DNA from 4 places in the Paenibacillus sp. FSL P4-0081 genome. Region 1 is predicted to be linked to each of the others. Evidence: riboswitches for the same ligand, from Rfam matches in the RefSeq annotation. Region 1 holds a riboswitch; each other region holds the start of a gene.
The links. Region 1 has a riboswitch for cyclic di-GMP ahead of P40081_RS03560 (transglutaminase-like domain-containing protein). Riboswitches for the same ligand answer to the same signal wherever they lie in the genome.
Positions count from the first base shown of each region.

Region 2: it holds a riboswitch for cyclic di-GMP, as region 1 does, so the genes downstream of both, P40081_RS22910 (thiamine pyrophosphate-binding protein) here and P40081_RS03560 (transglutaminase-like domain-containing protein) in region 1, are expected to answer to the same signal.
Region 3: it holds a riboswitch for cyclic di-GMP, as region 1 does, so the genes downstream of both, P40081_RS37185 (anti-repressor SinI family protein) here and P40081_RS03560 (transglutaminase-like domain-containing protein) in region 1, are expected to answer to the same signal.
Region 4: it holds a riboswitch for cyclic di-GMP, as region 1 does, so the genes downstream of both, P40081_RS34465 (flagellar assembly protein A) here and P40081_RS03560 (transglutaminase-like domain-containing protein) in region 1, are expected to answer to the same signal.

Region 1 is NZ_CP009280.1:797,498-801,711, reverse strand. It holds rRNA gene P40081_RS03565 (16S ribosomal RNA) at 1-823, opposite strand, end outside; gene P40081_RS03560 (transglutaminase-like domain-containing protein) at 1,188-1,979, opposite strand; cyclic di-GMP riboswitch class I at 2,012-2,092, opposite strand; cyclic di-GMP riboswitch class I at 2,165-2,245, opposite strand; gene P40081_RS03555 (class D sortase) at 2,373-3,026, opposite strand; gene P40081_RS03550 (GtrA family protein) at 3,098-3,502, opposite strand; gene P40081_RS03545 (glycosyltransferase family 2 protein) at 3,492-4,214, opposite strand, start outside.
Region 2 is NZ_CP009280.1:5,323,332-5,327,545, reverse strand. It holds gene P40081_RS22915 (carboxymuconolactone decarboxylase family protein) at 164-526, opposite strand; gene P40081_RS22910 (thiamine pyrophosphate-binding protein) at 578-2,221, opposite strand; cyclic di-GMP riboswitch class I at 2,340-2,436, opposite strand; gene P40081_RS22905 (methyl-accepting chemotaxis protein) at 2,941-4,191, opposite strand.
Region 3 is NZ_CP009280.1:504,703-508,916, forward strand. It holds gene P40081_RS02235 (2-oxoglutarate dehydrogenase E1 component) at 1-1,049, opposite strand, end outside; cyclic di-GMP riboswitch class I at 1,568-1,652, shown strand; gene P40081_RS37185 (anti-repressor SinI family protein) at 1,681-1,830, shown strand; gene P40081_RS02240 (helix-turn-helix domain-containing protein) at 1,980-2,312, opposite strand; gene P40081_RS02245 (TasA family protein) at 2,485-3,075, opposite strand; gene P40081_RS02250 (TasA family protein) at 3,145-3,741, opposite strand; gene sipW (signal peptidase I SipW) at 3,841-4,214, opposite strand, start outside.
Region 4 is NZ_CP009280.1:8,084,303-8,088,516, reverse strand. It holds gene P40081_RS34470 (DMT family transporter) at 1-501, shown strand, start outside; gene P40081_RS34465 (flagellar assembly protein A) at 569-2,194, opposite strand; cyclic di-GMP riboswitch class I at 2,297-2,390, opposite strand; gene biuH (biuret amidohydrolase) at 2,910-3,593, shown strand; gene P40081_RS34455 (ABC transporter substrate-binding protein) at 3,648-4,214, shown strand, end outside.

The DNA of each region.
Region 1 (4,214 bases):
CGGCGTGGACTACCAGGGTATCTAATCCTGTTTGCTCCCCACGCTTTCGCGCCTCAGCGTCAGTTACAGCCCAGAAAGTCGCCTTCGCCACTGGTGTTCCTCCACATATCTACGCATTTCACCGCTACACGTGGAATTCCACTTTCCTCTTCTGTACTCAAGTCACCCAGTTTCCAGTGCGACCCCAGGTTGAGCCCAAGGTTTAAACACCAGACTTAAATGACCGCCTGCGCGCGCTTTACGCCCAATAATTCCGGACAACGCTTGCCCCCTACGTATTACCGCGGCTGCTGGCACGTAGTTAGCCGGGGCTTTCTTCTCAGGTACCGTCACTCCGGTAGCAGTTACTCTACCGGACGTTCTTCCCTGGCAACAGAGCTTTACGATCCGAAAACCTTCATCACTCACGCGGCATTGCTCCGTCAGGCTTTCGCCCATTGCGGAAGATTCCCTACTGCTGCCTCCCGTAGGAGTCTGGGCCGTGTCTCAGTCCCAGTGTGGCCGTTCACCCTCTCAGGTCGGCTACGCATCGTCGCCTTGGTGAGCCGTTACCCCACCAACTAGCTAATGCGCCGCAGGCCCATCCCCAAGTGGCAGATTACTCCGCCTTTCATTCTCTCTTCAGGAGAGGAAAGAAATTATCCGGTATTAGCTACCGTTTCCGGTAGTTATCCCAGTCTTGAGGGCAGGTTGCCTACGTGTTACTCACCCGTCCGCCGCTAAGCATGAATGGAAGCAAGCTTCCATTCAAACTCCGCTCGACTTGCATGTATTAGGCATGCCGCCAGCGTTCGTCCTGAGCCAGGATCAAACTCTCCAAATTGTATTTAGAAAGAGCGATTGCTCATTTTGAAACATCTGACGAGAATTTTCATTCTCTATTTTGGAAGTCACTTTCGTGATTTCCGATACTCACTCGTTGTTCAGTTTTCAAAGATCAAGCTCGTTGTCAGCGCCGACTACCGCGTCACCAGCAACTCTTATAATATATCACGTTCATTCGAGTAATGCAAGCTTTATTTTGAAATCACTTATTTAAGCCATTTCTTATTAAGTTTGCCGCTCCAACAACGCTTATTTATAATACCCTATCTCTCTACCAAAAAGCAACCTTTTCCAAAATAAAAATAACCCGCTTAATTACTAAGCGGGTTATCCTCAATGAAACTATGAATGCATCTGTGCTCTTAGTAGAACTTAGCTGCAGTATATTTACTTGCTACTTTAACCAGATCTGCTGTTTTGCTGTTCTTGGCAAGTCCAGCATCAACTGTAGTATCAATAGTTACCCATTTGCCATTAAGGAACACTTCATTCCAAGCGTGGTAAGAAGTCACATAACTTGTGTTACCCATAACCAGTTTGGTAGGAATGCCTTCACTGCGAAGCATAGTAGCGAACAAGGAAGCGTAATCGTAGCAGATCCCCTTCTTGGTAGCCAAGGTGCTGTCGTTGTTAGGGATGTAATCTGTAGTAACACTGGAAGCCAGGGAATAATCATATTTCACATTGGCTACGATATAATTATAGATAGCCTTCACTTTGTCTTCATCTGATGTCAAACCTTGTGTAAGCTGTGTTGCTTTCAGAACTGCTTTATCGGAAGAACTCCATTTAACATTCTGTACGGAGCTCAGATATACGGCGTTGGCGTTGCTCAGGCTAAGATCTACCGTCTCGGAAGAGATTACTTTGTATTTGTTGCCGTTAGTGTTCTCAAGTACGGAAACCTTGTATGAACCGTTACCTTGTTGAAGCGGGAATGTTTCAGTTGGTTTGGAAGTGTATAAGTTGTAGGTGTAGCTGTTATTATCTTTGGTGATCATCAGCTTAATCTTCTTATCCTTAGGAACATTATAAGAAACTCCGATAACACCCTGATCAAGTTGACCTATGTTCAACCAGCTTGCATCTGCATTAGCAGCTTGAGCTGTACCTGTCTGCACCGACGTAACCACTACGAATAGTGTAACCAACATTAAATAGAACTTCTTCATTGGATAAAACCCCTTTCGGTAGCTGGCTGCCATCCTTACGGGAAGGCCCTTTAGCTTTGCGTCCCTACCTTTCGATAGGTTTGCCGTTATCGTATAAGCTTTATCTGTCCTTGCTTCTACCATAAAATGCTAGATTCACAATAAGAACAAACAAAAAAGCCTCTTCATTCGGTAGCTGGCTGCCATCCTTACGGGAAGGCCCTCTAGCTTTGCGTCCCTACCTTTCGATAGGTTTGCCGTTTATCGTGTATTAGCTTTGTATAGTTATATCTTACCATATCTATTTCTATTATCAAGACCTAAATCACTAGATTTCCGCGAAAACAAATAAAAATTTTAAGTATTTTAAGTTTTTCCGTCATTATTCTACAAACATCACGATAACTTTGCGTGAATGATAAGTCTATGCGTTGGATTCACCAGCGGATCACAAGTAATGAGTGTTAGAATCTTGTCATCCTTATTCCCTTTCAATACGGATACATCGGTTGGTTCCACAATAGTCACATCATAAACTACATAATTGTATGCCTGCTTGCCGGTTGTAACGGAAATAGTGTCCCCGACTCCAACTTCATTCAATCTGTTGAATAGCCTTCCCGTAGTTCTTGATCTATGCGCTGCAATTGCAGCATTCCCAGCAGAGCCAAGCGGAGCCGTCTCCTTCATATGCGCAGCAGCATGCTTCATATTCGCCTTGGTGGCGCCTTCCAGGACAGGCAGCTTCAGATCTATTTTGTCGATTTCGATGATTGCCATCACCTTGCCTCCGACTTCAATCTCAGGCGCAGCAGAGGGTTCTGGCTCTTCCGCAGCCGACTCATCCGCCAGCAGCTGGGTTACTTCCGCGTAAGGCTTACTTAGATCAGCACTGGCCGGAGCTGACGCAGACGGAACGATTTCACTGTAGGCCTGTTCAGCCTCTTCCAGCAGCTTTTGCTGCTGACGGTCATTGTACCATTCGCTTCCTTTGGGATAGAGCATAATAAGCACCCCGGCAAGTATAATCAAATAGGATAATTTCCGCATGACAATCGCCTCCGTAATATAGAATAGATGTTACCCTTCCGGAATAATTAAGAAGCAATGCTTCTTAATTATCAGAATACCCATTTCCGGCTTCCGAAGAAATTAATGATCACCGTAACAAATGTGACCAGCACTTTGGCGACCAGCACTTGAATACCGAGAGAATCGGTCAATATATGAATCAGCAGCACCGATATACCCAGCACCAACAGATTCAGCACGATAAACCTGATCAGCTGCATCCGGTCGAAGCCCTCTTTATTGCCTCTGTCCCGATCACGGAAGGTTACCTTTTTGTTCCAGAAGAAGCTGTTGGCCGTACCGGCGCTGTAGGAAATAATCTGCGCAGGGGTGTTGATCATCCCAAGGGAATGCAGCAGTGTGAATACAGCAAAATCAATCAGTGTATTCAGCAGGCCTACCGCATTGAATTTCAGGAACTGGATGAACCCCGCACTCCATTTCTTATCTGGCATAATCGCTTTCCTTCCGCGTGTCTTCTATTTCCGCATCCGGATAGCCTTTGGTCTCACGTACAATATAGAGCGGTCTGTCCTTCGACTCATCATAGATCCGTCCGATATACTCACCAATTACCCCCAGCAGCATCAGCACAATCCCGTTGAAGAGCAGGTTCACGCCGACTATAGATGCCCATCCGGGTACGGTCCAGGAGGTAAAGATTTTTTGGAACAATACCAGGAACAGATAGATGAAGCTGGAAAAGGACAGAAAGAATCCGATATAGGATGCGATTTTGAGCGGTTTGTGGGAAAAGGAGGTGATGCCGTCGAGCGCAAACCGGATCATTTTCTTGAGCGGATATTTCGTTTCCCCGGCAAAGCGCTCCTCCCGCACATATTCTACCATGGTCTGCCGGAAGCCTACCCAGCTTACCAGACCCCGGACATACCGGTTCTTCTCCTTCAGACCGCGCAGCACATCACAGACTTTACGGTCGATCAGCCGGAAGTCCCCGGTATCGGTAGGGATTTCAACACTGGTCATACTGCTGAGCAGGCGGTAAAAGATCTTAGCGGTGACTTTCTTGAAGAAAGTCTCCCCGTGACGCTTCAACCGCTTGGCATACACGACTTCGTAGCCCTCTTTCCACTTGGCAATCATCTGCAGAATAACCTCAGGAGGATCCTGGAGATCTGCGTCAATCACCACGACTGCCTGGCCTTC
Region 2 (4,214 bases), 3.9 Mb from region 1:
AGAGTGATCTGATAATTCATCATGTTGATATCCCGAAAAACTACGTTCCTGCGACTAAATTCGACAACATGAACTTGGTTTTGGGATATTTTGCCTTCATTATAACCAGAACTTTCTTGAATGCGCAACACAAAAGTCGAATGATGTAATATTATGTTGTTAATTAACGAATATCTTCCAGCGTCTCCAGCAGAACATTGAATGCCGAGATCACTCTGGGTGCGCCGATACAAGGTGTCAGATGAAGCAGGATACCTTTGATTTGATCAACGGTCATCCCCACGCGGAGAGCCATAACATAGTGAACACCCAACTGTTCAAATTGTCCCATGGTGATCAAAGAAGAGATGACAGCAATTTCTTTCCAGTCTGAACCGATGGTCGTCCGCTGAAAAATATCACCGTATGCATTGCCCATGATATACTCGGCTAATTCGGGAAAATGCTCTTTAATAGGAGCTAGGGCTTTGGCACCATAGTCCCCGGAAAGATTGGTGAAATGGTCCAGTCCGCTGTCTACGTTCATATTCACTTGTTTGCCTCCTGATAGTAAGTTAGAGAATCTGTAAGATACAGCCTAGTTGAGATCCAGTGTACGGTGGGCCGTAGGAGGCATTTCGTCACGGTCGGTCAACAGCTCAATAACGGCTACGCGGTTAAGTTCAACTGCTTGGCTGATTGCAAAGGCAAACTCCTCTTGCGTCTCTGCGCGGAAGCCGGTGGCTCCCAGGGACTCAGCAAACTTCACTGCATCCATAGGGACTTCAAAGATGGTTCCATCGATACGTCCGGTTGTTTTTTCCATTCCTTTAAGGGCCATATCCAGCTGCATATTGTTCACAACGATGAAAATAACCGGGATATTCTTGCAAACTGCTGTGTTAATTTCAGTTCCGAGCATCATGAAACAGCCGTCACCGGTAATGCAGAAGACCGTCTCTTCCGGCGCAGCCGCCTTGGCACCGATGGCCATGCCGATTGAATTCCCCATGCAGGCGAAATAGGCATCAAATACAAAGCTCCCCGGTTTCTTCACGTTGAACCATTTGACCGCATTGAAGCCGTGGCTGCCGTCATCAACAAACACGCTGCTGTTATATGGAATCAAATCGCTCATCGTGCTCATTACCGAAGCCAGCGAGAGCTTGGACAGCACAGGCAGCTCTTCAGTATAGTGATTGGAGATCTCTATTTCACGTCTGGTTATGGTGGACGGATCAATCTTGCCGAGGTACAGCTCCAGGTTGTCACGTAAATCGCCGCCGACGGAGATGGTATCGGAAGTCAGTATTTTACCGACAAAGGTTGGATCGACATCAAACTGGATCAGCTGATCCGGATGATTCTCCCTCTTAAGATTGCATATGGTCATATCGCTCAGACGCGAACCAAGCACGATAAACAGATCACTGTTGTTCAACATCTCATCCCCATGCGTACATCCGCCAACGCCCACAGGACCGTGATAGAGCGGGTGATCCGCAGCAATGGCTCCTTTACCGCCGGGGGAGGTTACTACCGGTATGTTGAAGGTCTCGGCCAACTGTACCAGTTCCTTGTGCGCACCGGAGCGGTTAACCCCTTTACCGGCAATGATCAGAGGCCTGCTGGAAGCATTGATCGCTGAAATGACCCGTTCGTAGTTGGCGTAGCTGACGAGCCTTTCCCGCTGCGGAAGGACAATCCGGCATTCTTCAAGGCGCTCGGTCTGAACATCAAACGGAATACATAAATGAACAGGTCCTTTCTTGTCACCAAGGGCGATAGACAGGGCATGATTGAAAATCGTACTGAAATGGTCGCCGCGTTCTACCAGCTTGCTGAAAAGAGTGGCCGGTCTGAACATGTCCGCCAAATCGGCGAGATAGGATGTGGAATCCTGACACTGGGGAATCCCCAGCTCTTTAATAGACTGATGACCGGTAATGAAGAGCACCGGGAGATTGTTGGCTTTGGCGTGTGCTGCTGCGGTTAGCAGGTTCGTTCCGCCTGGACCGGAGGTGCCGAAGGCAACCCCGAGACTGCCTGTTTTCAGTGCATAGCCGCCTGCTGCGAAGCCGGAGCTGGACTCATGCCGGCCGGGAATAAACTCAATGCCATAGTCAACAAGTTTGAGAGCTATAGGACAAATGGACTTGCCAATAATACCAAAAGAATGTGTTACCCCAAGATCGCGTAATGCTTCCGCCATATAATCTGCAACTGTCTTCAGAACATCCACCCCACAAGTTGTTTTTTGATTGTATGCTAGCAATAGAAAACCTGTACTCGAAATAGGAGCACAGGCCTGTTGCACGAATCACCATAACTGAACGCGGATTCCCGGACGTTCATAGTTTTTCAGCAACCTGGCTGTCATGATCTCACCGGATAAGTGAGACTGTAGATCCATGGCTTTGCGTCATTCCCTTTCGGTGAATTTTGCCTCATATGTTGTTATCAATACAGCGAAGGATAATTTTCCTTTACAATATATTCCTCGCTCGCCTTTTGTCAATAAGCCGTTTGCAGCAAAACGCGAAATTTGGCGAATATTCAGATGTAATAGGAGATGAAATATTAGATATTCAAACTTTTGAAAATGGATGCGTCTGGAAGACCAAAGTCTTATAATGCAAATGCAGAAAAAGAGCAGAATTTAATCTGCATAAGCCATAAGCCTCATAACGTCGTAGGAACCTCCTGAAACTATGCAGATGTATTAGAATTATAGGCTGGGAAAACCTAGAAATAGGTCTTAAGAAATAGGTGATTAAAATTTAAAATAATGTTAGTTTATTAGTAATAAAGAATTAGCAGTAAAGAAGTGCAAAGGTGTTATTTTAGGGTTATGCACTATTTTAACACTTTGTGAATATTACATTACAATCTGCTTTTTCCATGCCAAAAAGAGACCCTTCCCGCATACTGCTCTGCGGAAATGGTCTCTTGGGGCTGCTGCTAGAATTTGAAAATATGGATTGTTTTTTGCAGCTGGAAGACAGATTGTGTCATCTTCTCGGTCTCTTCCGCTACGGACTGCAGGGCATGAATTTGTTCGTTCATCGCCGCAGATACCTCCTCGGTACCTGCTGCCGTCTCCTGGGTAATGGCCGAGATATTCTCGATCGCCCCGGAGATCTTGAGCGCACTCTCCAGCATCAGATCACTCTCTGCGGAGAAGGAGGAGATCTGCTCGGTTATGTATTGCACGCTATGTACGATCTGCGCGAAAATATGTGCTGTCTCCGTTATCATCTCGTTCTGCACCTGAACAACCTCTTCATTAATAGCGATGTTATCGATAGCCTGCTTGATATCGGCCTCGATGCTGCGTACCAGCCCGAACACTTCCTTGGTGGAGGCGGTTGATTCTTCGGCAAGCTTGCGGACCTCCTGTGCTACAACTGCGAAACCGCGTCCGTGCTCACCTGCACGTGCAGCTTCAATTGAGGCGTTAAGCGACAAAAGATTGGTTTGTTCGGCAATTTCCGTGATGGTCTTGGTGATCATGGTAATGCCGCGGGCATTCTGTGAGAGCGCTTCGATCGTATCTGCTACTTTTTGTGTAGCCTGGATATTCTTCCGCATGCCTTCGGCTTGAGTGTCCACGGACTGGCGTCCCTTTTCAACCAGCTCCAGTGTATGGGCGGAGCGTTTATTCATTTCCTTGGTAGAGTTTGTATAATTGGAGACTTTGGTTTCGATATCTTTGATCGATTCCGTCATATCGGCAATATCCACCGAGATTTCATTCGCACCCAGGGCAAGTTCGTTGGAAGAGGAGGCTACCTGTGCCATTACAATCTTCAGGTTCTGGTTCTTGTCCTCAATACCCCGGCTGGCATCCATAACCTGGCGGGTAAGCTGCGAAGCGTCGGTTAGGATCTTCTTCAATTTATCGATCATAGTGTTGAAGGAGCGGCTGATGTCGCCCATTGATCCGTTCTCGTCTGCACGGCTGGTGAAGTCGCCTTTGGCGATTGTATGCGTCACATTGGAGATATCCTCAAATGAAGATGTAAGCGTTCTCTCAATGAAGCGCGCAAGCGGGTAGGTCAGTGCAGCCAATACCGCAATCAGAATAATACCGATAATCACCTTTCCCATTGCAATGAGCGTAATTAACACAGGGACAGCGAATAAAGCGGCAACCAGGTAACATCCGGCAACGATTCTTTGTTTTAAAGGCAGCTTGTTCATCCAGTCCATAGACTATAGTTCCCCCTAGAAAT
Region 3 (4,214 bases), 290 kb from region 1:
TTAGGCAGGCCTGGGGTGCCCCGTTCCTCCTGGGCTGCACGCGTGAAGCCTTCAACGACCGGATTCACGAACTCGAGATGGCTCGGGTTGTTCGCAAGCGTGATGCGGGTACGCACAGTTTCGCCTTCGCGGACGGCGCGGTCGGCGCCTAGATGGTATTTCACATCCCCGCTCCAGCCATAGGTGACACCCATGGAGCCTTCGGACGGGAAGAGCTCCTTGTTCGGCGAATGATGGAATTCCGAGAAAATAATATCATAAGGTTTGCCCAGAATGTGGGCAAGCACATTAAGTCTTCCGCGGTGGGCCATACCCATCAGGATATGCTCTGCGCCGTCATGTGCGGCAGCGCGGACAATTTCATCCAGCATAGGCACGAGGGCATCATTGCCCTCCAGGCTGAAGCGCTTCTGGCCGACGAAGGTCTTATGCAGGAAGGTCTCGAACTGCTCTACCTGAATCAGGCGTTTCAGCAGCTCTTTGCGTTCCGCATGGTTCAGTGGAGCAGGCGACGTTGTGGATTCCGCCTGGCTGTTGAGCCAGCGCAGCTCACGCTCGTCATGCACATGCCCGAATTCATAGGCAATGGTCTGTGTGTAGGCCTGGCGCATTCTGTGAACGGCATCCATAGCGGTATGCACGCCCTCAGGGGCATTCTCCCAGATCAATGAAGCCGGCAGGGCATTCAGATCTTCGCGCGTCAGCTCATAGGTCTCGATCTCCAGCCATTTCGCCATCGGGTTGGTGCTCCGCTCCAGCGGATCGATATCGGCAGCCATATGGCCGTATATTCGGATGTTAGCCATTAGCTTGGAAGCTTTAACGGCTTTCCTGAGCCACTCTGTATCTCCTGAGATGGCGGGGGGAGGCGTCTTGACGGCATCCGGAGCCAGGGGAGGCGGGCCGGATACTGTGAAGAGGTCGCGGTAATGATGCTCTACGGAAGTGGGGTCCTTGACAAACTGCTCGTATTTCTCCTGAATGTAGCCCAGATTGGGACCGTAATACTTGCTCCAGACAGATTCGTTATAGGGCTCTTTGACGGCCATGAGTAGGTCCTCCTAACGGATAAACTCCACATGCGGTATATTAGGAACACCGCTTAGCGGAGCTGCGATGTTTGCGGTTTCATTCTCATCTTATTGTGCTACTTTCCGGCAGGGTAATCAATTCATACTTTCGTGCAATCCGTTCGCAAAACGGTATGATTCAGCAGGGGATTCATACGGAACAATCATAAATTTCCCGAGTGAAGCCGGAAAAATAAAATATCGTTAAAATTAATAAAAAATTAAGGGATTTAGGTGGTTGTAAATCATAGAAATGGGTAATTGTTTCTATATTGTGTTACGGGATTAATATCTATTTAGTATATTTAAACTAATTTGGACCGATTGAAGATGAATTGGAATTATTTATACAAGCTATTGGCAATTTTAGCTAAGGGTCTTCACGATTTAACATAAAAAAATTCCAGAAAACGACACACTTTTCATGTAAGATCTTGTATAATGTTATTGCGGAGAACGGTTTCATCGATTCTTTTCAGATCCTTTCATGTAAAGGGTCCAGTAAAGGGTAAACCTGCCGAAAGACAGGGGCACAAAGTCTCGGATCTAAAGTAGAAATACTATGATGGCCGGACTGCCTGGGGACGCGAAAATTCTAGGAGGAGATTTCTTGGATAAGTCCAACCAGGGGAATGACGAACTGCAGGTAGTTGATCTGGATTTAGAATGGGTGCATTTGCTAATGTCTGCTAAGCAGGCTGGCATCCAGGCAGACGAGATTCGGCGTTTTTTTACTGAAAAAGCACTCCAGGCGATGTAGGGCATTCAGCATTGTACGGATACATACAGAAGAGGGCACAGCGGAGTACACCGCTGTGCCCTCTTCTGTTGGAATTTACATGTTGTTTCGGGGTCCCCGCAAAGTACCTGGGTAATCATCGAGGCTGCTGCCTCACTTTGTGGGGTATTTCAGTTATCCTTCTGCTCCAGCCGCCATTTCTGATAATCGAGAAACTCCTTGAATTCACGTTTGCTTATACCAGAGGCCATCGCATCCTGAACCAGCCTGAACCATTCTCCATCGAGAACCGGCTCTGCAGTTTCTGCAATTCCGCCATACAGTAATACGTGAATGGATACTTGGAGTGCATCGGCAATTTTTTCGATAAATTGAATGGAGGGGTTGGATTGGATATTCCGTTCGACATTACTTAAGTATGATTTCGCCACGTCAGCCTTATCCGCAAGCTCGGATAAAGAATAACCCTTCTCCAGCCGGAGCCTATGGATGCGGCTTCCCATATTATCTGACACGATTACAACGCCCTCCGTACTTTTTGTTATCAGTATAACAAAAATTCGCAAAACGGACAAAAACCCTTGTTCCTGCCAGAAGCTGGCGGGGAGAGACAAAACGGCATATCCAGCCCGGATGAGGGAGGATATGCCGTTTTGTGTATATAATTTAATAGCCTTATTTGGCTTCTCCCAAACCTTGCGTAGCATTGAATGTCCAGTTCAGCGCCAAGCCGTCACCCTGGAAGATATTCTGATCCTGGGTATTGTCAACGAATTCGAAAGCAATCTTGAAGGTTTTGGTTTGGGTAGCGGCGATGCCTCCCGGCAGTACACCCGCCGTTACGAGATCATAGCTGGAAGTGTTCTTCAGGTCCTTCAGGGAGATCTCGGACAGCACATGGCCGGCAAGCGGACCGCTGGTATAAGAGCTGTCGAGAAGTTTGATTTTGAAGTGATCTCCAAGATCCTGGCCGGCATTATCGCCCTTCGCATCAGTTACAGTGTAGCTGGTGGCCAGCGTTAGGAGTTTGATATCCAGGGTGCCGTCATTGGACAAGGTGAACGTGCGTACGGTGTAATCACCCGGTTTCAGATTGGTCAGGGCAACAGGTGTATTAAAGGAAGAGCCGAGCTTCAGCGTGCCTGCCGCGAAGGTTGCCGTGCTGGTTGCTGTGGAGCTGAAGTAAGCGAAGGTGCCCCCTCCGATTAAAGACAATCCCAGTGCTGCCGATGCTACGCCAAGACCCAATGTTTTTTTGATACCCATAATTAATTTCCTCCTCGAGTATATTATGTTTTTTTAAGATCGGTGATCAGGAATGCATATACAGATAGATTATTTGAGGGCGCCTTTTTCCTGGTTGGCTTCGAAGTTCAGGGTCAGGGCCAGTGTATCGCCTTGATAGTAGTTTTGCGGCTGGAAGGTTTCCTTGAAGGCAAACTGTACGCTCAGTTTATCTGAGGTGCCTGCTTTGATGCCCCCATTCTCTACACCAAAGATTCCGCCGAGAATTCCCTTGGCTACAAGATCCGGACTTTGCTGCTCAAGTTCGGCCAGTGAAACGACCAGAACAGGTGATGTTACCTTATCCTTGTTAACTAGGAACGTCACAATAATATCGTCTTTGAGATTATGGGCGCCGTTATCTCCCTGGGCATCTGTAATGACAGATGAGGTACGCAGAACAACTTTGGGAATATTGAGCGTTCCGTCATTTTTCAATTTAAAATCTCTTAGGATCGTATCCCCCGGTTTAAGATTGCTGAGATTGACAATAACGGAGGGGTCCGAATTAAGTAATAAAGTTCCGTTGTTAAAAGAAGCTGCAGTGGTGGAGGTACTGCTGAAGTAAGCGAAGGTTCCTCCGCCGACCAGGGTTAATCCGAGTGCTGCCGATACAACGCCGAGACCTAATGTTTTTTTAACGTTCATTTGTTCATCCCTCTCTCATCGTTCTTTTTTTGTCTTTACCTGTCTTCGGGGAAAATTTATTGTTGCTCCGCGTTTCGTAAACGGGAGAGGACAATCGGTTTATTGCACAATGTCTGGAAGGGTATCCGGTCCGCCGGTCACCGCTGGCCCTGCATTCTTCTTCTCCAGTGCCGCTACGGCTTTCCAGGAGGAATACAGTGCGTAGAGGAGCAGGAGCAGCCCGGGGATAATCATCAGCATTACGCTTCCGGCTTTGGAGACCGCAAAATTCATGGCATATCCTACATAAGGGACGGTGACGCCGGTATATTGGCCTACCACATTTGTTGAGCTGACCGCTGAGGTATCGGCTGCATCGTTATTGTCCCCTTTGGTGGTATAGCTGGCTTCACCTATGGCACTGTTTATTGAAGCATCGACCACACGGTGTGTAATCAGGAGGTTATCGGAATTCATGAAAGTAATCACATCGC
Region 4 (4,214 bases), 1.1 Mb from region 1:
GGGGGATTAACCGGAAGTATCTCGCCTATAGGCGTACTGCTGGCCTTGGCCAGTGCACTCAGCTGGGCGCTGGCTACGGTCTATACCAAACGCAATGCAGCCAGAGTAGATATGCTGTGGATGACCGCGATGCAGATCATGATCGGCGGGGTAATCCTGCTGGCGGCAGGCTCAGCTTCGGAGAGCTGGGCGGATATTAGCTGGAGTAGTACTTTTATAATAAATACATTGTTCATCGCGGTCTTCGTGATTGCGCTGGGCTGGTTGGTATACTTCAAGCTGATCAATGAAGGAGAGGCCGGCAAGGTAGGCTCGTTCACCTTTCTGATTCCGCTGATTTCCATCGGCTCCAGTGTAGTCTTATTGCATGAACAGATTACGTTGAATCTGGTCATCGGTATGCTGCTGATTGTGAGCAGCATTATTCTGGTGAATGTCAGGCTGGGCCGGAATGCCGGGAGTGTCCTGCAGACCCCGGTACCCGGTCTGGGTAAGGAATAAACAAACGGCTGCTCCCTCAGAAGAGGGGCAGCCGTTTATGTTTGTCAGGGGTTACATTACAGCAGGCTTAGACCGTTTCTGCGTCCGCGTCCCGCAGGATCAGTTCTCCGCCGGACTCCAGGATACTGTTATGGGAACGGGCGATATTAATGAAGACATGCTCCTCCTGGAGCAGTTCAATGTCTTCACACAGATTACGCAGCAGCCGGGAGAAGCTGTTCAGAACACTGTCAGTGATAAACTCGGTGAACTGCCCCGGATGGGTAAAAACCTCCAGCATCTGCTTGAGCTGATCCGTACCGGGCTGGGGGGCCCCTTCCATGCACAGCAGTGCGGATTTAAGATCGCTAATCAGGCACTCTATATGGCTGTACTTATCCTCCAGCAGCAGCATAACCACCAGACCGTATTTCACGGATTGCTGGCGGGATTCTACATTCTTGGCCAGCAGCCGGGCGGCTTCCCGCAGTCCGCCAACTTCAGTCAGCAGAAGACTGGAGAAGCGGTGCAGGCGGTGCTGGTGTACCCCGGCAAGTCCGGTGTGCAGGCTGCAGCCGGTTACTTGACCGCTTATATAGATACTGCCTGTAGCCGTAATTGTAGATTGGCAGACGTTGCCGTAGATATACACATTCCCTAACGCCTCAATACACATAGGGCCTTCAATATCTGAGGGTACGACGATGTCACCTGCAAACATAATCTCACGGGCTGTTGCCGCCATTTCCTTGGTGATGAGGCATAGGTCCGGGAAATCGCAGGTTGTGACGCTGCCGGAGTCTCCGCAGATGCGGGGTCTGCCCGTACGCAGAGCCGCGATCTCCCCGTTTGGAAGCAGCCGTGCATTGTCTCCGGCTGCGAAATAAATATCCTGCGGTGGAGGTGGAGGCAAGATGCCTCCTTCTACGTCGAATCCGGGAATTCCCTCTTCGGGCGGCAGCTTGCGGGCGAATACCTCTCCCTCTCTGGCGAAGGGGGCTCCCGGAAACCGCAGATAATCTAAGGAATCTGCAGCTTCCGCAGTTCGTCCCTCCCGGAGCATTCCATTGCCTGTGAGCGTATGCTCCGGGAGGGATAGCTGCAGCCTTGATTTCTTGCCGGGCAGCGGGGCTCTCCCTTCTGCGATACAGACAGGGAGATATGTAGGGTTGTTCAGTTCGGCGTATAGGGCCGGGATATTCAGATTCCGCAGAATGGAGCGGTTATCCAGCGAAGAAAGAATCTGTTCTATGGTGAGCGTGGACAGCAGCATCGCCCGGTTAGGCTCAGCCCGGACTGCGGCTTCGAAGGAAGCCGGGCAATTGACCAGATTCCAGGCGTACTTCTCTGCACGGTACAAGGTGAAATGCACTTTGAGCTTGTCAGGTGAAACCGTAATCTGATACTGTGGCTTCTCGCAAATTTCCCAGGTAATATGATCCGCTGAGGTTACCTCAGTAGGCTCTGTAACGGTCTTCCAGTTGATCTTCAGCACTACAGGATGAACAGCGGAGATCCGGGCGGGCTTGCCGCCAGAGAGCGGGGGAGTAATGAAGATCTGATTATTCTGCACAAGGATAATTCCATCCTTATCTCCATTCATCCCGCCGGAAGTCCGGCCCTCCACAGAGAAAGAATCCAGGAATCCGGTCCGTTCAAGCATCAAGGATTCCACGAAATCATATCGGGTTGGTTCGATGAATTGCTGCGGCATTATCTTAACCTCGCTTTTTCGTATAATCAATGGCATTCGTACAGAAAAGAGCATCATAAAGCCTGGGGGATCTCCCGGTGACTGATGGCTTACGTGGTCTCTATTGGCAGCCTGGCGACCATAAACGCGGATTCTCAGCATTCTTAGGCCCATTGCTTTGCGTCCTACCCTTTCAGGAAGTTTGCCTTTAGAAATAGATCAATGATATACACTCAGCATGAGGCGATTTCAATCGACTGTAATCGACAAAAAAGGTCATAACTGGTTCCTGCGCTGCAGGAACTTCTGCAAACAAGCTTAATTCTAGTACTTAAGGAGCTATTTTTCAACTGTATTCTGCCAATTTATTAATAATCTTGAAATGTGCAGCTCTATATTGCTTGAAAAACTGGTTTCCCAGCGCTTACAGCTTATGGGAGGAGTCTGCTCTGCAAGAACAGCCGGATCTTTGAGCTGGAGAACGGACTGCTGCTGAGGCTGCCTGCGTTGGGCGGCTTTTTTTAATATATGAATAGGGTTAATCCGGGGTTTATATGTAATGTTTATGTTATATATGTAGAATAACACAAACAATTAGCGCATTATTTCGTAATAAAAACGAAGACATTGCAAATTTGTTGTAATATAATCTAACAAACAGCAGGAAATATAAAATTAATGTTAATAAACATAACATTAAATACATGCATTGAATTCTGGAAGGGGAGCATGAACCATGCAGATTACAGCAGCACCTTACACCTGGCCCTATGACGGCGTCCTTGATCCGGCGAAGACGGCACTGATGATTATCGATATGCAGACGGATTTTTGCGGCAAAGGCGGTTACGTGGAGCGAATGGGCTACGACCTCTCATTAACATCCAGAGCGATTCAGCCGATTGGGCGGCTGCTGGCACGCATCCGGGAAATTAACGGATTCACCGTTATCCATACCCGGGAAGGCCATAAGCCGGATCTGTCCGATCTGCCGGCGAATAAACGGTGGCGGAGCAGACAGACCGGTGCTGAGATCGGCTCGGAAGGACCGGCGGGACGGATTCTCGTACGGGGCGAGCGCGGCTGGCAGATCATTGATGAACTGGCACCTATACCGGGAGAGCACATTATTGACAAGCCGGGTAAAGGCAGCTTTTATGCTACGGACCTGGATTTAATATTGAAGAATAAAGGGATTACCCATCTGATTCTGACCGGAATCACGACGGATGTCTGTGTACACACGACGATGCGCGAAGCCAATGACCGCGGTTATGAATGTCTGATCCTGGAGGATTGCACGGGTGCTACGGATTATGCCAATCACCTGGCAGCGCTCAATATGGTCAAAATGCAGGGCGGTGTCTTCGGCAGTGTGAGTGATTCGCAAGCGGTGCTGAAGGCGCTGGAGCAATTCTAAATACGAATTACGAATGACCAGTATTCCAAATAACATCATAACGGGGGAATCACCATGTGGAACAAGTCCAGAACCAAAGCGCTTATCCTGCTCACTTCACTAATGCTGCTCATTACAGCCTGCGGCAACAATTCGGATACCGGCAAGGCTGAGGGACAGGGGGCGGAAGGCTCCGGTGAGCTTAAGAAGGTTGTTCTGAGGTTGAAGTGGATTCATCAGGCGCAGTTTGCCGGGTTCTATACCGCAGTTGAAAAGGGCTTCTATAAGGAAGCGGGGCTGGATGTGGAGATTCGGCCGGGAGGCTCGGATTTTCCGGCGGTACAGATGGTCGCTTCGGGCAGTGAGGAGTTCGGGGTAACCGGTGCTGACCAGATCATTATTGCCAGAGAAAAAGGCGTACCGGTTAAGGCGTTATCTGCGATATACCGCAAAACCCCGTTCGTAATGTTCACGCTTAAAGAATCCGGTATCACCACAATGGAAGATCTTGTCGGCCAAAAGGTGGGCATCAAGCTCGGCGGCAATGAAGAGCTGACCTTCCGTGCTATGGAGAAAAGCGCGGGCATCGAAACCTCGCAAATCGAAGAGATGCCGATCAAATATGATCTCAGCCCCTTATTG